4 regions of the Ventrimonas faecis genome follow, and region 3 is predicted to be linked to each of the others. Evidence: predicted binding sites of a transcription regulator. Region 3 holds the regulator's gene; each other region holds the start of a gene.
What was found. The regulator Rex, encoded in region 3, represses fermentation and respiration genes when NADH is low (regulators of the CRP and FNR family bind a similar motif). The targets are predictions, from matches to a motif close to ATTGTTAANTANTTAACAAT.

Region 1 (4,277 bases), on a different contig from region 3:
CGGTCATACTCCGGACAGCAGATGCACACCCACTTGCCGTCGCTGGTGCGGAACACATCGTTGAACGGGTTTACTACCTCGGTACGGTTCTTCGGGTACTGGTTGCCGTACTGGGCGGAAATGAGTCCGGTGCTGAGGGCGTAAACAGCTGCGTGGTGCAGGCTGACGGTTACCTTCTCACCCTTTCCAGATCTGTCTCTTCCATATAAAGCAGCACAGATGCCGGAAGCCAGGGCCAGGGAAACCTGGAAATCACCGAAGCCGTTAGTTGGGATCATCGGCGCATCGCCGCGGTTTACCGTGGTTCCGAATACGCCGCCCCTTGCCATGTAGCAGGTTACATCAAACCCGGCGGTATCCTTCTCCGGTCCGTTTTCACCATAGCCCAGGACCTGAGCGAAGATCAGCTTCGGGAATTTTTCTTTTAAGGTATCGTAATCCAGTCCCAGCTTCTTTAAAGACTTGGTTCTGGTATTGGTTACAAACACATCGGCCTCCGCTAACAGGCGGTAAGCAATCTCAAGGCCCTTTGGGTCTTTTAAGTTCAGAGTGATAAATTTCTTATTTAAATTGGCTACATCGAAAGCCAGATTTTCGTCATCGTTATAAGGCATGTTGAACACTGCCCCCTGGGTTCTTGCCGGATCGCCCTTCGCGGATTCAATCTTCACACAGTCAGCGCCCCACTCACCCAGTACACGCACCGTAGTCGGCGCGGCCAGATACGTCGTTAAGTCAACAACTTTAATTCCTTCCAAAGGTTTCATAAGGTATTCCTCCATATTCGGTCCGGTCAGGTTCGCATCCCAGACCGGTTTAAAGGGGGCAGGGTCCCCAGGTCCAAGCGGGAACCTGACGACCCTGTTTAGGCAAATCTCTATATGGTTATTTCTGGTATCACATAATTGGAATTTCTGTAACTGTTCAGTACCCTCACAGTTACGAATTTCTAAAAGTTACAGCACGTACTCCATGTGAGCGCCGTGTTTGATGGTATTTCTGGAAATGGTGATTCTCTGAACAGTCGGAGCGCCCTCTTCCAGCCACATTGCGCGGCAGTCGCGGTAGAGTCTCTCAACCGGGCCGTACTTGCAGTCCTCAAAGTAGCCTACGCCGCCGAAGATCTCCAGCATCTCATCGCTGACTCTTCTGGTGGTGTCGATACTGAACAGCTTACACATAGCAGCCTTCTCCTCGATGTACTCGCCGGTCGGATTCTCCATGTAAGCCTTTGCGAAGTCATAAACCATGCAGCGCAGCGCGTGTACCATCATGGACATATCTGCAATCTTTACACGGATTGCCTGACGGGTTCCGATCGGTTTTCCGAAGGTTACACGGTCATTTGCATAAGCCAGGGACAGCTCTAACATTCTCTGTGCCATGCCCAGGTTGCTGGCTGCAATGTGGGCGCGGGATACGGATAAGGAGTGAAGCGCGATTTCAAGTCCCTGTCCCTCACGGCCTAACAGATACTTCTTGTCGATGCGGCAGTTGGTGAATTTCAGCTCGCCATGTCCGGCACCGCGGCAGCCCATCATGTGCGGCATGTTGATGACTTCAAATCCCGGTGCATCCATCGGTACGAAGAAAGCGGAAAGTCTGTCGTCTTTGTCGGAATCCGGGTTGGTCACTGCAATGACATATGCGAACTCGCAGCAGTCGGTGTGGGAGATCAGGGTCTTCTCACCGTTTAATATGTAGCTGTCGCCATCTTTTACTGCCAGGGTATGTAAGTCAGCGCCGGTACCGCCGGTTGCCTCAGTCAGCGCGAAGCAGGTGAATACTTCCTTGTTCTGGAACTTGGACATGTACTCTGCTTTCAGCTCCGGGCTGCCGTAGTCATCGAGGATTCTCCAGTTTAAGTCCATTGCGTAGTGCAGATGCATTCTCATTCCGCCCGGGCCTCTGGAGAACTCTTCCTGTACCTGTAAGATCTCAAGCTCGTTTAAGCCCCATCCGCCGTACTCTTCCGGTAAGGAACAACGGTATAAGTTGTTCTCGATTGCCAGATCGTAGAACTCCTGCGGGAACTTGTTGGTAACTTCAACCTCTTTCTGGATCTCTTCCAGCGGTCCCTCTGCCAGCTCGCGGATCTGTTTTAAGTAAGCCTGGAACTCTTCCTTTGTTAACTTGCTCATGTGATATCCTCCTTATATGAGTGGTTTATTTTGATTGTTTTCTTCTTGCTTTTTGTTGCTATTTCTTTAACAATCTTGATGATGCTATTATAACGTGCCTATCCGGAAATATCCAATCGGCTGTAACCGGACGAACAAAACAGATTCATAGGAAATGCCTATCATTCTATTTTCCGCTTGTAAAAGGATTTTTCCAGTGATATAGTCTAGCGTGTGAAGGTATGATCTGGCGTAAAAACCAGCATTTTTCCCTTTTTTCGCACATGTATTTCCTTATTTTACTGATATATTTTTGACAAATGGAGGTTTTTTATGATTACAAGACCTGAGATTATGGAAGGGATCCGCCGCCACATCCAGCGCATCGGCGGACAGGAAAATTTAAAGATTTTAGAGATTGAACCGGGACATGCCCGTCTTTCGATTGAAGTAGCGGAGGAAGCTTTGAACCTGTACGGTAACGCCCACGGAGGTTTCCTCTTTTCTCTGTGTGATATCGCAGCAGGCATGTGCACCTACGCTTATGAAGTCACCAACGTCACCCAGTGCGCCGGGATCAACTTCGTGCGCGGCGTAAATGGCGGAACCATTTATGTAGAATCCAATATCGTTCACAAAGGAAAACACACCGCCGTATGCCGGGTGGATATCACCGGGGAAGAGGGAGAACTGCTGGTGACGGGGAACTTCACGATGTTCCTGGGAAAAGAGATTTAAAATAGTAATACTGAAGCAAAACTAATAAAGAGTCCGGGCGTGCGGGGAATTGAATTCTTTCACTTCCGGACCCTTATTCGTTTCGTTCCCTAATTTTCATTTGGCTTTCGCCAGATCTTTGATGACTTCTGACGCGATGATCAGTCCGACTACGGACGGTACAAAGGCGTTGGAACCCGGGATGTCCCGGCGTTCGGTGCACTTGTGAGCGGCGCCCGGCGGGCAGATGCAGTGGTTTCTGCAGCTGATGGACATATCCTCGATGGGTCTGGTCGGCTGCTCTTTGGAGTAAACCACCTTCAGCTTCTTCACGCCACGTTTTTTCAGTTCCCGGCGCATCACCTTCGCTAACGGGCAGACGGAAGTTTTGTAAATATCTGCTACTTCAAACATAGCCGGGTTTAACTTGTTTCCGGCACCCATGCTGCTGATGATCGGCACATGCTTTTCCTGTGCTTCCATAACCAGCTGCAGCTTTGCTGTCACGGTATCGACTGCATCGATCACATAAGAATACTGGGAAAAATCGAAATCGTCTTTCGTTTCCGGCAGATAAAAGCACTTATGGGTAGTAACCTTACAGTCCGGATTGATGTCATGGATGCGCTCTTCCATCACATCGACCTTGTATTTTCCCACCGTCTTTCTGGTGGCGATGATTTGACGATTTAGGTTGGTCAGGCATACCTTATCATCATCGATTAAGTCAATGGCTCCAACGCCGCTTCTCACCAGCGCCTCTACCGCATAGCCTCCCACTCCGCCGACACCAAATACCGCAACTCTGGACTGGGCCAGACGCTCCATGGCCTCTTTTCCAAATAATAATTCTGTTCTTGAAAACTGATTTAACATTGTATCTACCTTTCTTTTGTTACATATCCCTGTTCTGTCCTGACAGAGAAACCTGTGCATCTGCCATAGAACATTCCGTCCGTGAATCAGGCCAGGTGCACCAGCACCATATACACGACCGTGCCCACGGTAATACTCAAAATAGAACTCTTCTTCCAGAGATGGACGATTGCCGTCACCGCAACACCTGCAAGCAGAATCAGATTGTCCTGCCATGCAGTCTCCAGAATGCTCTTTAAGCAGTATACCACAAGAGTCGCCATAATTGCCATAGGAAATACATTTCCCAGGTACTCAATCCGTTTTGGAAGTACGCGTTTGTTTAGCAGAAGGAACGGCAGTGCGCGCAGACCAAATGTCAGCGCCGCCGGAACCAGAATGGATAATAAAATATGAATTGATCTCATCTCATAGTTCCTCCCATCAGACTGTTTTTCCGACAGCAGAATTTCCGGACACATTGTTTCTATCGTCAGCTGTTTTCAAAATGTTCTCTCCCGGTGTAAAAATCAGCAAAAGAGCTGTAGTCACCATCAGTGATGGCAGCATAAACCGGGATGCGCC
Region 2 (4,277 bases), on a different contig from region 3:
AGCCATGCAGGAAGCGTCAGCCATCTTGCTTCTTGCCTCTACGTTGCTGCCGTCATTGTATGCAGTCGGCAGATACTCGAATACATTCTTCATAGCCTTTAATGCAAGGCCGTCGGTGTAATCAGTTGCCATAACAGAAGCATATGCCTCCAGTGCGTGAGTCAGAACATCCACACCGGATGCGCTGGTCAAGCCCTTCGGCTGGCTCATCATGTTATCGGTATCTACGATGGACATATTCGGAAGCAGCTGGTAATCTGCCAGCGGATACTTCACGCCGGTCTCCTGATCGGTGATAACCGCGAACGGAGTCACCTCGGAACCAGTACCGGAGGAAGTCGGGATTGCTACAAAGTAAGCTTTCTCGCCCATCTTCGGGAAGGTATAAACACGTTTCCGGATATCGATGAAGCGCATTGCCATGCCCTGGAAATCTACTTCCGGATGCTCGTACATTACCCACATGATCTTGCCTGCATCCATTGCAGAACCACCGCCCAGCGCGATGATGACATCCGGCTGGAACGCAGTCATAGCCTTAGCACCCTCAATGGCATTTGCCAGGGTCGGATCCGGCTGTACGTTGGAGAAGCACTGGTAAACAATGCCCATCTCGTCCAGTTTATCGGTAATCGGTTTTGTATAGCCATTCATGTACAGGAAGGAGTCGGTTACGATGAATGCTCTCTTCTTGCCCATGACATCTTTCAGCTCACTTAAAGCTACCGGCATGCAGCCTTTCTTAAAATATACCTTCTCCGGTGCGCGGAACCACAGCATGTTTTCTCTCCTCTCAGCAACAGTCTTAATGTTCAGCAGGTGTTTCACGCCTACGTTCTCAGAAACAGAGTTGCCACCCCAGGAGCCACATCCCAGTGTCAGGGACGGAAGCAGTTTGAAGTTGTACAGATCACCGATACCACCCTGGGAAGACGGAGTATTGATGAGGATACGGCAGGTCTTCATGGCTGCTGCGTGCTTTGCCATCTTCTCTTTCTCGTTCAGATTGATATAGAGGGAAGAAGTATGGCCGTAACCACCATCCGCAACCAGACGCTCTGCTTTTGCGATGGCCTCATCAAAATTCTGGGCTTTATACATTGCCAGAACCGGAGACAGTTTCTCATGTGCGAACTCTTCACTGATATCTACAGACTCAACCTCACCGATCAGGATCTTGGTATCCTCCGGAACGGTAACACCAGCCATCTGCGCAATCTTGAAAGCGCTCTGGCCTACAATCTTCGCGTTCAGGGAACCATTGATGAGGATTGTCTTTCTTACTTTCTCGATCTCATCCGGTTTTAAGAAGTAGCAGCCGCGGTATGTAAACTCTTTCTTAACTGCCTCATAAACCGGTGCGAGAACCGTTACAGACTGCTCAGATGCACAGATCATACCATTATCAAAGGTCTTGGAATGGATGATGGAGTTTACAGCCAGCTTGATGTCTGCGGTCTCGTCGATGATGGCCGGAGTATTTCCTGCGCCTACGCCCAGAGCCGGTTTACCGGAAGAATATGCTGCCTTTACCATGCCTGGACCACCGGTTGCCAGAATGATATCTGCGTCCTTCATAACGGTGTTGGTCAGCTCCAGGGACGGAACATCGATCCAGCCGATGATGCCCTCCGGTGCTCCAGCCTTTACAGCTGCATCCAGAACCACCTTAGCGGCTGCGATGGTGCAGGCTTTTGCACGCGGATGTGGGGAAATGATGATGGCGTTTCTTGTCTTTAAGCAGATCAGGGTTTTGAAGATTGCTGTGGAAGTCGGGTTGGTAGTCGGGATAACGGCTGCAACCAGGCCAATCGGCTCTGCGATCTTTTTGATACCATATGCCTTATCTTCTTCAATCACGCCACAGGTTTTCATATTCTTATATGCATTGTGGATGTGCTCTGCTGCGTAGTTGTTCTTGATTACTTTATCCTCTACAACGCCCATGCCAGTCTCTTCCACTGCCATTTTCGCTAACGGAATACGCATCTGGTTTGCTGCAATTGCTGCTGCATGGAAAATCTTATCAACCTGCTCCTGAGTGTAGGTAGCAAATACCTTCTGTGCCTCACGCATAGCGGCCATCTTTTTTTCCAGTGCCTCTACGTTGTCGATGATTTCCGGAACTGCTGTCATCTCTTTCTTTGCCATGTTTTCTTATCCTCCAACGGTTTTTAAATGGGGTTTATAAACTTCTTGATTTTATTGATATTTCTTTAACAATTGAACCTGTTAGTATTATATCACTCGTTAAATAATTGTCAATATTTTTATTCTTATTTTATGATCTTTTTTCTGTACATATTTTGTATACAAAAAACAGGCAATAACAGTCAGATGCTTCTGCTGCTATTGCCTGTTCACTACACTTTATTTACCTATGCCTCTGGTTTTCTCTCCTTATAGCCAAGTGCCTGCTCCAGAGCTTCCTTCTCTTCCGCACCAAGCAGAACCTCGGTTTCGCCACGCTCCACATCCTTCAGGTACAGATAACACCCCTCCCGGCTATGAACTGAATTCAGCACAAAACCAGTGTTGGTATAATCCAGCATAGCCAGGGCAAAGCTCAAATTTCCACCCATACCTTTAAACGCGTTATACTTCACAATTCCAATTTTCTGGAATGCGGCACGGCTGTTTTTGTTGGCCGTACGGATAGAATCCTTATTATAACGGTCCTGGGACTGCAAATCAATGATGGCATTCATCTGATCCACAATCATATTTTCCATGGTTTCCGCGTCTTTTCCCCGCATAAAGAGGTCATACCGGCGGTAAAGCTTTCTCATGTTAATCAGGCACAACACCGTCACAACCAACAGAATCAGGGTCAAAACCGCCGATGCGATCAGCAGATACACCGGATCAAACCCCAGATTATTTAAAATACTTCCTTCCATATTAATACATTCCTGTCCTTCCGTTTTTCACTATACCGGCTGGATAGATTCAATCAGTTCTACAAGACGCTCCAGCTCTGCCTCGGAGTAATACTCAATTTCAATTTTACCCTTGGACTTATCCTTTCGGCTGATATTAACCTTGGTTCCCATAACGGTTTTCATCCGGTTTTCCATGTCCTGAAATACCAGCTCAACTGCTTCATCCACCTGGGATTTTTTCTTTTCCTTTTTCTCTTTACCCAGCAGCTTCACTGCCTTTTCTACCTCGCGGACGCTCATGCGCTCCGCTTCAACCTTCTTTGCCAGCTCCAGCTGCTGGTATGGATCTGCCACAGCCAGAAGTGCTCTTGCATGTCCGCTGGCAATGCGTCCTTCTACCAGCATCTGCTGTACCTCCGGAGCCAGATTTAACAGACGCATACTGTTGGTAATGGTGGTACGGTTCTTGGAAACCCGTTCCGCAATTTCCTCCTGCTTTAAGGAAAACTCCTGCATCAGGCGCTGATAAGCACGTGCCTCCTCAATTGGATTTAAATCTTCCCGCTGCACATTCTCAATCAGCGCAATCTCCATGGCCTGCTGTGGACTGTACTCCCGGATTACAACCGGAATGGTCTTCAATCCGGCCAGTTTTGCGGCTCTCCATCTTCGCTCACCGGCAATGATCTCGTAGCTCTCGCCCTTTTTCTGAACCAGAAGCGGCTGTAACACACCATATTTTCGAATAGAATCTGCCAGTTCCTCCAGCTGTTCCTGATCAAATGCTTTTCTCGGCTGATCCTGATTCGGTTCGATTTCAGAAACCTTCAGTTCCAGTTCGGTCTGAGCCGGCTCTTCCTGTTCCGGCTTTACTGCGAATGAAGATGCAGATTTTACGGTTTCTTCGGTTTTTTCAGAAACTTTTTCGATTTTGCGCAGCGGTTCTGCTGTTATCTGCTTTTCGCTTTCCTGCGCCTTCTGATTCAAATCCGTGTTTTTTACTTTTCCAACCTCAGAGTCGGATTTTTCTGTAGATTTTTTCTCATTCTTTTTCTGTGTTCTTGCGCTGTTTTTTTCAACAATCCGATCGGCACCATTTGCCATTTTTCTGTCGGCTGCTTTTTCTTCCGCAATTACTTCTTCTATGGTATCCTCGCCAAACAATGCGCCGAGTCCTCTTCCTAATCCTCTTTTTGCTCCTGCCATCTCTATTCTTCCCCTCTGCTAATTACTTCTGCTGCCAGCATCCGATAACTCTCCGCTCCGGTCGAACGTGTATCATAAATATTGATCGGCTTACCATGGCTTGGTGCCTCTGCCAGTCTTACGTTTCTTGGAATGATAGTTTTGTAAATATTCTTATTTAAATGTGCTTTTACATTTTCAACCACCTGC
Region 3 (4,277 bases):
CAGCAGCATGGCTTCATCTGCCGTTGCTACCGCATAACCATCCACGTAATCCTCAATGGCCTCTGCTACCGGAACGGAACCGTGTCCGTAAGCATCGGCCTTAATCACGCCGATCATTCCTGTTTTCTGGTCAATATTTCTGCGCATGGACTCCATGTTAAAGGCGATGGCGTCCAGATCCACCGGTGCGTAAACCCGTGTATACTGCATGTGATTCATATTTTTACTCTGTTCCTCGTTTCTGTCTTTTTTACCGTTTTTATATTTCTTTTAAAATGCTGTCTGCCACATCTGTGGCCAGCACGCTGTTCTCTCCATACGCTGCTGCCGCATACTGTCCGGCGTGGCCATGTACATACACACCGAAGGCCGCTGCCTCTGTGCATTCCATACCGCGGGCTAAAAGCCCGGCGATCACGCCGGTGAGCACATCCCCGGAACCGCCCTTTGCCATGGCGCTGCAGCCGCTCCGGTTGATCCAGGCAGCACCGTCCTTATCTGTCACTACCGTGACTGCGTCCTTCAGCACGCAGACGGTTCCATAGCGGGCGCTGTAGGCCCTTGCCTCTCCCAGCGGATCCTTCTTCAGATCCGCGATGGGGACCGAAGTCAGGCGGCTCATCTCGCCCATATGCGGCGTAATGATGATGTTCTCTGTAAAATACCGGGTCAGATACGGGTGGGCCGCCACGCAGTTTAAGCCGTCCGCGTCCAGCACAACCGGAACGTACGCGTCCGACAGTACAGTCTCCAGCAGATATTCCGTATAGGGTTCCTGCCCCAGTCCCGGTCCGGTCACGATCACATCAGCCCAGGCGCATTCCTGCTCCAGGATGTTCTGCATGGCTTCCTCGTCTTCCGGGTCATAGCAGCTAACAATGGCCTCAGGAAGCTGGGTCTGCAGAACCTGCCGGTTTTCCTGTACCGTCAGGATCTTTACCAGCCCGGCCCCGGTGCGGTAGGCACCAAGAGCGGAAAAATAAGCCGCTCCGCTCATGCCGCGGCTGCCCGCGATAACCAGCACCTTTCCAAACGTGCCTTTATTGCCATCCGGACGGCGCCTTGGAAGCCAGGTCAGATCCCCAGGCGTGATCACCTTTGCGTCCCAGCCGCTCTTAAGCAGACTGGCCTCAGGAAATCCGATATCGGCCACCACAAGTTTTCCCGCATACTGTCTGCCCGGATCAAGAAGCAGTCCGGTCTTTGCGTAACCAAACGTCACCGTAACATCGGCCTCCAGGGCAATCCCCATGACCTCGCCGGTGGTGCCGTGAATGCCGGATGGTGTGTCCACCGCAATGATTCCGGCCCCATACTGTTCCCGCATGGACTCAAGCATTTCCAGTACTTTCCGGTATTCACCGCCGATTTCCCGGCCAAGGCCGATGCCAAACACCGCATCCAGTATGATGTCACACGGCGCTTCTTTGTATTCTGACACCCTGCTCTGCGCAAGATTCAGATTTGCCGCAATCCGTTTCTGCGCCTTCATCTCTTCCGAATCATGTTCCGGATTGCCGGCAAACAAAAGGACGGTCTCATATCCACGTCCCTGCAGGATACGTCCCGCGGCAACACCATCTGCCCCGTTGTTTCCGGTACCACACACAGCCAGGATCCGGGCCTTCTTTCCAAGATTCCGTTCTGCGGCCATATGCTCTGCGGCTTCTGCCACGGCGAGTGCTGCCCGTTCCATAAGTACCATGGACGGAATGCCGATCCCGTGTATGGTGTTCTGATCGATTGCTTTCATCTGCTGCGCCGTTACAGCGTAATCCATGTTCTGTCTCCTCTCTGAGCCCGCACGCTCTCCTGTAAAGGGTGGATCGAAACTCAAAAAACCGGCAGGCAGGAGAACTTATATTGTCCCCGCCTGTCGGCTTTTACCCCTGTTACACTCTGCCTCTAGGATTCCCCGCGAGCCTTCCTTTCCTCTTCCTTTTTCCGGTCCTGCATGCTGCAGACACGGTAGGACAGACGCATCAGACTCTCGGAAAGATGTACATTCTCAACTACAACATCATCTGGTACATTCAGGTCCACATGGGCAAAATTCCAGATTGCCTTGATTCCGGCATTCACCAGACGGTCTGCGATCTCCGGAGCCTTGGTCTTCGGAATGGTGAGCGCTGCCATCTGAACGTCATTGTCCTTGATGAACTGCTCCAGGTCGTCAACGCCCCGGATTTCAATACCGCGGACTACCAGGCCGATGAGTCTCGGGTTGATATCGAACATACCTTTGATGATGAAGCCGCGCTTTTCAAAATTCGCGTAATTCGCAATGGCCTGTCCCAGGTTTCCGGCACCGATGATGATCAGGTTATGCTGACGATCGATTCCAAGGATCTTGCCAATCTCTGTATACAGGTATTTTACGTTATAGCCATAGCCCTGCTGGCCGAATCCTCCGAAATTATTTAAATCCTGACGAATCTGGGAAGCAGTCACCTTCATCCGGGTACTCAGTTCATTGGATGAGATACGCTCTACACCTGATTCCAAAAGCTCTCCGAGATAACGGTAATACCGCGGAAGCCTTGTAATAACTGCTTTGGATATCTCTCTGTTTTCCATGCTGCACATCTCCTATACGTAAACTATTGTAGTCTATTATAACCGCTTGCGAAATCTATGTCAATGTTCAAACAATTCCTGAACAAAAAACACACAGAAAGCTCTTTACAAGTGCCAAATTCCTATATTATACTTGATAAGTCTTATAGTAGAAAACGTAACGAAATGGAGTTATCTATGATTTTATCATGCAATCACATAAACAAAGCCTTCGGCACGGATGAGATTCTGTCCGAAGTATCCTTTCATATAGAAGATCAGGAAAAGGCTGCCATCGTCGGCATCAACGGAGCCGGCAAGTCCACCCTGTTAAAGATCATTGTAGGAGAGCTTTCCGCAGACTCCGGCGAAGTCGTTCTCGCAAAGGGGAAAACCCTCGGCTACCTGGCACAGCACCAGGACCTGGACAGCAGCCGCACCATCTACGAGGAATTAAAAGAAGTCAAGCAGCCCATCATCGATATGGAACAGCAGATCCGCGAACTGGAGGTAAACATGCAGAACGCCTCCGGAGAAGATCTGGAGCAGATGCTTTCCACCTACAGCCGCTTAAGCCACACCTTTGAGCTGGAGAACGGCTACGCCTGGAAAAGCGAACTGACCGGTGTGTTAAAGGGCCTTGGCTTTACCGAGGACGAATTTGACAAAACCGTCTCCACCCTCTCCGGCGGCCAGAAAACCCGCGTATCCTTAGGTAAGCTTCTGCTCTCCCGCCCGGACATCATTCTCCTGGATGAGCCGACCAACCATCTGGACATGGAATCCATTGCCTGGCTGGAAACCTACCTGTTAAACTACAACGGAGCCGTCATCATCGTGGCCCACGACCGGTACTTCTTAAACCGCGTGGTCACCAAGGTGGTGGAGCTGGAGCAGGGCCACGCCTCCGTTTACCTCGGCAACTACACGGCCTACAGCGAGAAAAAAGCCATGATCCGCGCTGCCCAGATGAAGGCCTGGCTAAACCAGCAGCAGGAAATCAAACATCAGGAGGAGGTCATCACCAAGTTAAAATCCTTCAACCGGGAGAAATCCATCAAGCGGGCGGAAAGCCGTGAGAAAATGCTCTCCAAGATCCAGGTGCTGGACAAGCCCGCAGAGATCCAGGACGAGATGCGCATCAGCCTGGAGCCAAACATCGTGAGCGGGAACGACGTGCTTACCATCCGGGACTTAAGCAAATCCTTTGGCAGCACGCACCTGTTCTCCCATGTGGACATGGAAGTCAAACGCGGCGAGCGGGTAGCCATCATCGGCAACAACGGAACCGGAAAAACCACCATCTTAAAGATCATCAACGGCATGCTTCCGGCAGACTCCGGCACCATCACCTTAGGCTCCAAGGTCCACATTGGCTACTACGATCAGGAGCACCATGTCCTTCACATGGAAAAGACGGTGTTTGAGGAGGTGCAGGACGCTTACCCGAACCTGACCAACACCCAGGTCCGCAACATTCTGGCTGCCTTCCTCTTCACCGGGGACGATGTCTTCAAGCGTATTTCCGATTTAAGCGGTGGCGAGCGGGGCCGTGTTTCCCTGGCCAAGCTTATGCTCTCCGAAGCCAACTTCCTGATCCTCGATGAGCCGACCAACCATCTGGACATCACCTCCAAGGAGATTCTGGAGAACGCGTTAAAGAACTACACCGGAACTGTGCTCTACGTCTCCCATGACCGTTACTTCATCAACCAGACCGC
Region 4 (4,277 bases), on a different contig from region 3:
GCGGTTGCCTTTGACATTGACGGTGGTTCTGGAACCGGTACTGGTCACATCCCAGATGCCAAGCCCCTGAACTTTATCGCAGACCTGAATGCAGCGCATACACTTGATACATTTTTCTGTATCACGGATCAGCGGGAAGTTCTTATCCCACGGGGCATGCTCCACACGTTCCTTGAAGGGCAGGTCAATGATGTTTAAATCATTGGAAAGGGTCTGCAGGGTACAGTTGCCGCTGCGGACACAGGTGGCGCACTTAAAATCGTGCTGGGAAAGGATCAGCTGCACATTCTGTTTTCTTGCTACGCGGACCTTTGGACTGTTGGTCAGGATCTCCAGACCTTCCTGCACCTTGTTGTTGCAGGCGGTTACAAGCTTCTCTTTGCCGACTACTTCTACGAGACAGACACGGCAGGCCGCGATCTCGTTGATATCTTTTAAGTAGCAGAGCTTCGGAATGTCGATTCCCGCCAGGGCTGCCGCTTCCATAATGGTGGTTCCCTCCGGAACCGAGATTTCGTTATGATCGATCTTTAAATTTACCATCTGTTCTCACGACCTCCTTTGAAGATTCCATAGCCGAAGTGGTCGCAGCCGAGACATCGGCTGGCTTCCTGTCTGGCCTCTGCTTCGGTCATGCAGTTTTCCACGCCCTCAAAGTCGCAGACGCGCTCGCAGGCTTCGCGCTCAGTCAGGTTGACACGGCCGCACGGGATACGGTCGCGCAGGTCTGGCTCTGGAAGCACCACATCACAGCTGATGGTGTGGCGGAAGCCAAGGTATTCGTCAATGTTTGCCGCAACAACTTTTGCTGCTGCAATGGCTTTGATAACGGATGCCGGGCCGGAAGCACAGTCACCGCCGGCAAATACGCCAGGCATATTGTCGAAACCGCCGTAGCGCTCGGTCTGGATCTTGCCGCGGTTGACCGGAAGGCCGGCCTCCTCAAAGTGCTGGAACTCGATATCCTGTCCGATGGCCACGATCAGGGTCTGGCACGGAACAAAGATATCCGGCTCGCCGGTGGCACGCACGCTGGCTCTGCCACCCTTGATCTTGCTGATCATCTGCGGGGTGACATAGACACCGCGCACATGATTATTCTCATCTACATCAATTTTAGCCGGAGCCATGAGGGTTTTTACTTCAATGCCCTCGGCAATTGCTCCCTCAATCTCACCCGGAAGCGCAGTCATGTCGGCTACCCGGCGGCGGTAGAGGATGGACACCTTCTTTGCGCCGAGACGTCTTGCGGTGCGGACCGCATCCATGGAAACGTTGCCGCCGCCAATGACAGCAACCTCCTGACCGGTCAGATCCGGGTTTAAGTTTTTGCCTACATCACGCAGGAAGCGGACTGCGGAGATGACGCCCTCGGCGGACTCACCCTCAATGCCCAGCTTCTTATCGGTGCTTGCGCCGATGGTGATGAGCACGGCATCGTACTCCTTGCGGAGCGCCTGAATGGTGATGTCGGTGCCGATGCGCTTGCCATACTCAACTTTCACGCCGGTTTCCAGGATGGCGTTGATGTCATCATCCAGGCGTTCTTTCGGCAGACGGTAGTTTGGGATACCGTAGCGAAGCATGCCGCCCAGCTTCGGAAGCATCTCAAATACGGTGGTCTGGTGTCCCATAAGCTGCAGATAATAAGCTGCGCTTAAACCACCAGGGCCGCCGCCGATGATGGCAATCTTCTTGCCAGTAGAAGCGGAGCAGGCTGGCGGCGGAACCTTGCCCGCATAGTCAGCAGCGAAACGCTTTAAGCCACGGATGTTTACGGCATCGTCGATGATGTTTCTGCGGCAGCGGGCCTCGCACGGATGCTCGCAGATAAAACCGCAGGTGGTCGGGAACGGATTGTCCTTGCGGATCAGGCGGATGGCGTCGGCATAGCGGCCTTCCCGCACCAGGGAAACGTAACCCGGGATGTCCACATGAGCCGGACACAGGGAAACACACGGAACCGGCATGCTGTAATTGCAGGTGCAGCGGCCCTGGTGAACGTGCTCCTCATAGTCCTCGCGGCATTCCTTTAAGCTGCGGTATACCGCAAAGGCAGCCTCGTAACCGATGGCACAGTCCGCGCCATTCATAATGCTCTGGGAAAGCTCCTCCATGAGCTTTAAAGTCTCCATGGAAGCTTCGCCGTTCATGACATCGGTGAGCAGGTTCTTTAACTGCCACAGGCCGACGCGGCATGGCACGCACTTGCCGCAGGTGTGGGTGTGGCACATCTCTACAAAAGCACGGGTCATGTCAACCGGGCAGAGGCCTGGCGGGCTGGACTCGATTCTCCGCTCCAGGTCTTTGTACAGCTCTTCGATCATAAGCTGCGCCTGGTTGGGACTGGTAATCTCCAAACGACTCATATCTGATTTACCTCTCTTTTTGTTTGGTAACTATGGATGGGATAGTTCCGGTTTTGTTTATTTTGATTATGTTTCTCATTAGCAACTGACTCCCAGTATACAGAATGACGGTGAAAATAGCAAGGAAAAACTAAAAATTTTTTAGATTTCCTAAAAGTTTGTTAGAAATTAAACAAAAAAGAAGCTGCATGCAGAGAAAACCCCTGTATACAGCCCCGTTTGTCTGACTGCTGGTGTGACCAGTCAGTTTGCTTTTACCAGAATACCACAAAAATCAGAAAACCACAACCAGCAGCATTTTAAACTGTTCCTGTCCATACACGGCATGCGGATGCTTGGCCGGCATGACGATGGACTCGCCCTCGTGCAGCTCGTAAGCCTTGCCGTCGATGGTGATGCGGCCGACGCCGTCTAAGCAGGTGACAAAAGCATCACCGCCGGATTCGTGGGTGCTGATCTCCTCGTCTTTATCGAAGGCAAAGAGGGTAACGCTTAACGCGTCATTCTGAGCCAGGGGCTTGCTGACTACCTGGCCTTTCTGGTAGGAAACCTGTTCCTTTAAGGTGAGAACCTCGGATTTGTCGATATTTTTGATAAAGCTCATAGTGAAACCTCCTTGGTGTATGAAATCTGATTTTATTATAAACATAAATGGACAGAAAATCCGTTGTCCAGGCAACAAAAATGCCGGATAACAATATTTTTGTAAGGTTGACGCGATTTTTCCTTTGTACTAAAATAGAATAAAATTTAACAACATATTTCAGGAGGATAAACTGGTGGATAAAAAACAGCTTGCAATTGAAAAACATAAAGAGTGGAAAGGTAAGATCGAGGTCATTTCCCGCGCGAAGGTGACTACTCCGGAGGAGCTTTCCATTGCCTACACCCCGGGTGTCGCAGAGCCGTGTCTGCTGATTGCGGAGGATGAGTCTCTGGCATATGATTATACCCGTAAGGGCAATCTGGTAGCTGTTATTACGGATGGAACGGCAGTTCTTGGTCTTGGTGATATCGGTCCGTCTGCCGGTATGCCGGTTATGGAAGGAAAATGTGCCCTGTTTAAAGAATTCGCAGGCGTGGACGCATTCCCGCTGTGCGTGGATTCCAAGGATGTAGACACCATCGTCAACACCATTGCCCTGATCTCCAAGAGCTTTGGCGGCATCAATCTGGAGGACATTGCGGCTCCGAGATGCTTTGAGATCGAGAAAAAGCTGAAAGAGCGCTGTGACATCCCGGTATTCCATGACGATCAGCATGGTACCGCTATCGTAGTTGGCGCGGCTCTCCTGAATGCAGTGAAGGTGACCGGCAAGAAGATGGGCGAGCTCAGAGTTGTCATCAACGGCGCGGGCGCTGCAGGCGTAGCCATCGGCAAACAGCTCATCGCCATGGGCTTCGGAAACATCATCATGTGCGATATCAACGGTATCATCTGCGAAGGTGACGAGAACTTAAATTCCGGTCAGGAGGAAATCTCCCACATCAGCAATAAAGACAAAGAGCATGGAACTCTGGCAGACGCGTTAAAGGGAGCAGACATCTTTGTCGGCGTTTCCAGACCGCATCTGGTAACCAAGGAGATGGTGGCCACCATGAATAACGGTATCGTATTTGCCATGGCAAACCCGGTTCCGGAGATCATGCCGGATGAGGCAAAGGCAGGCGGCGCAGCAGTGGTTGGTACCGGACGTTCTGACTATCCGAACCAGATCAACAATGTGCTGGTATTCCCGGGACTCTTTAAGGGTGTCCTTGCTGTGCGGGCAAAAGACATCACCGAGCACATGAAGATTGCGGCAGCTCATGCCATCGCAGCAGTCATCCCGGAGGAGGAACTGAATCCGGAATATGTCATTCCGTCCTCCTTTGACAAGCGGGTTGCCCTGGCTGTAGCCAATGCGG

Region 1: the regulator Rex is predicted to act here: its motif matches at 2,422-2,441, upstream of WMO41_RS11450 (acyl-CoA dehydrogenase family protein).
Region 2: the regulator Rex is predicted to act here: its motif matches at 2,205-2,224, upstream of adhE (bifunctional acetaldehyde-CoA/alcohol dehydrogenase).
Region 4: the regulator Rex is predicted to act here: its motif matches at 2,527-2,546, upstream of WMO41_RS11205 (NAD(P)-binding protein).

The regions. Positions count from the first base shown of each region.
Region 1 is NZ_JBBMFJ010000024.1:41,302-45,578, forward strand. Features, by position in the region: gene WMO41_RS11445 (CoA transferase) at 1-767, opposite strand, end outside; gene WMO41_RS11450 (acyl-CoA dehydrogenase family protein) at 957-2,141, opposite strand; gene WMO41_RS11455 (PaaI family thioesterase) at 2,454-2,858, shown strand; gene WMO41_RS11460 (tRNA threonylcarbamoyladenosine dehydratase) at 2,955-3,713, opposite strand; gene WMO41_RS11465 (branched-chain amino acid transporter permease) at 3,800-4,120, opposite strand; gene WMO41_RS11470 (AzlC family ABC transporter permease) at 4,137-4,277, opposite strand, start outside.
Region 2 is NZ_JBBMFJ010000025.1:21,642-25,918, reverse strand. Features, by position in the region: gene adhE (bifunctional acetaldehyde-CoA/alcohol dehydrogenase) at 1-2,151, opposite strand, end outside; gene WMO41_RS11640 (DUF4446 family protein) at 2,379-2,900, opposite strand; gene WMO41_RS11635 (ParB/RepB/Spo0J family partition protein) at 2,931-4,088, opposite strand; gene WMO41_RS11630 (ParA family protein) at 4,091-4,277, opposite strand, start outside.
Region 3 is NZ_JBBMFJ010000003.1:169,488-173,764, reverse strand. Features, by position in the region: gene alr (alanine racemase) at 1-210, opposite strand, end outside; gene WMO41_RS02990 (NAD(P)H-hydrate dehydratase) at 260-1,780, opposite strand; gene WMO41_RS02985 (redox-sensing transcriptional repressor Rex) at 1,906-2,577, opposite strand; gene abc-f (ribosomal protection-like ABC-F family protein) at 2,755-4,277, shown strand, end outside.
Region 4 is NZ_JBBMFJ010000023.1:47,981-52,257, reverse strand. Features, by position in the region: gene WMO41_RS11210 ([FeFe] hydrogenase, group A) at 1-543, opposite strand, end outside; gene WMO41_RS11205 (NAD(P)-binding protein) at 537-2,369, opposite strand; gene WMO41_RS11200 (cupin domain-containing protein) at 2,644-2,973, opposite strand; gene WMO41_RS11195 (NAD(P)-dependent malic enzyme) at 3,149-4,277, shown strand, end outside.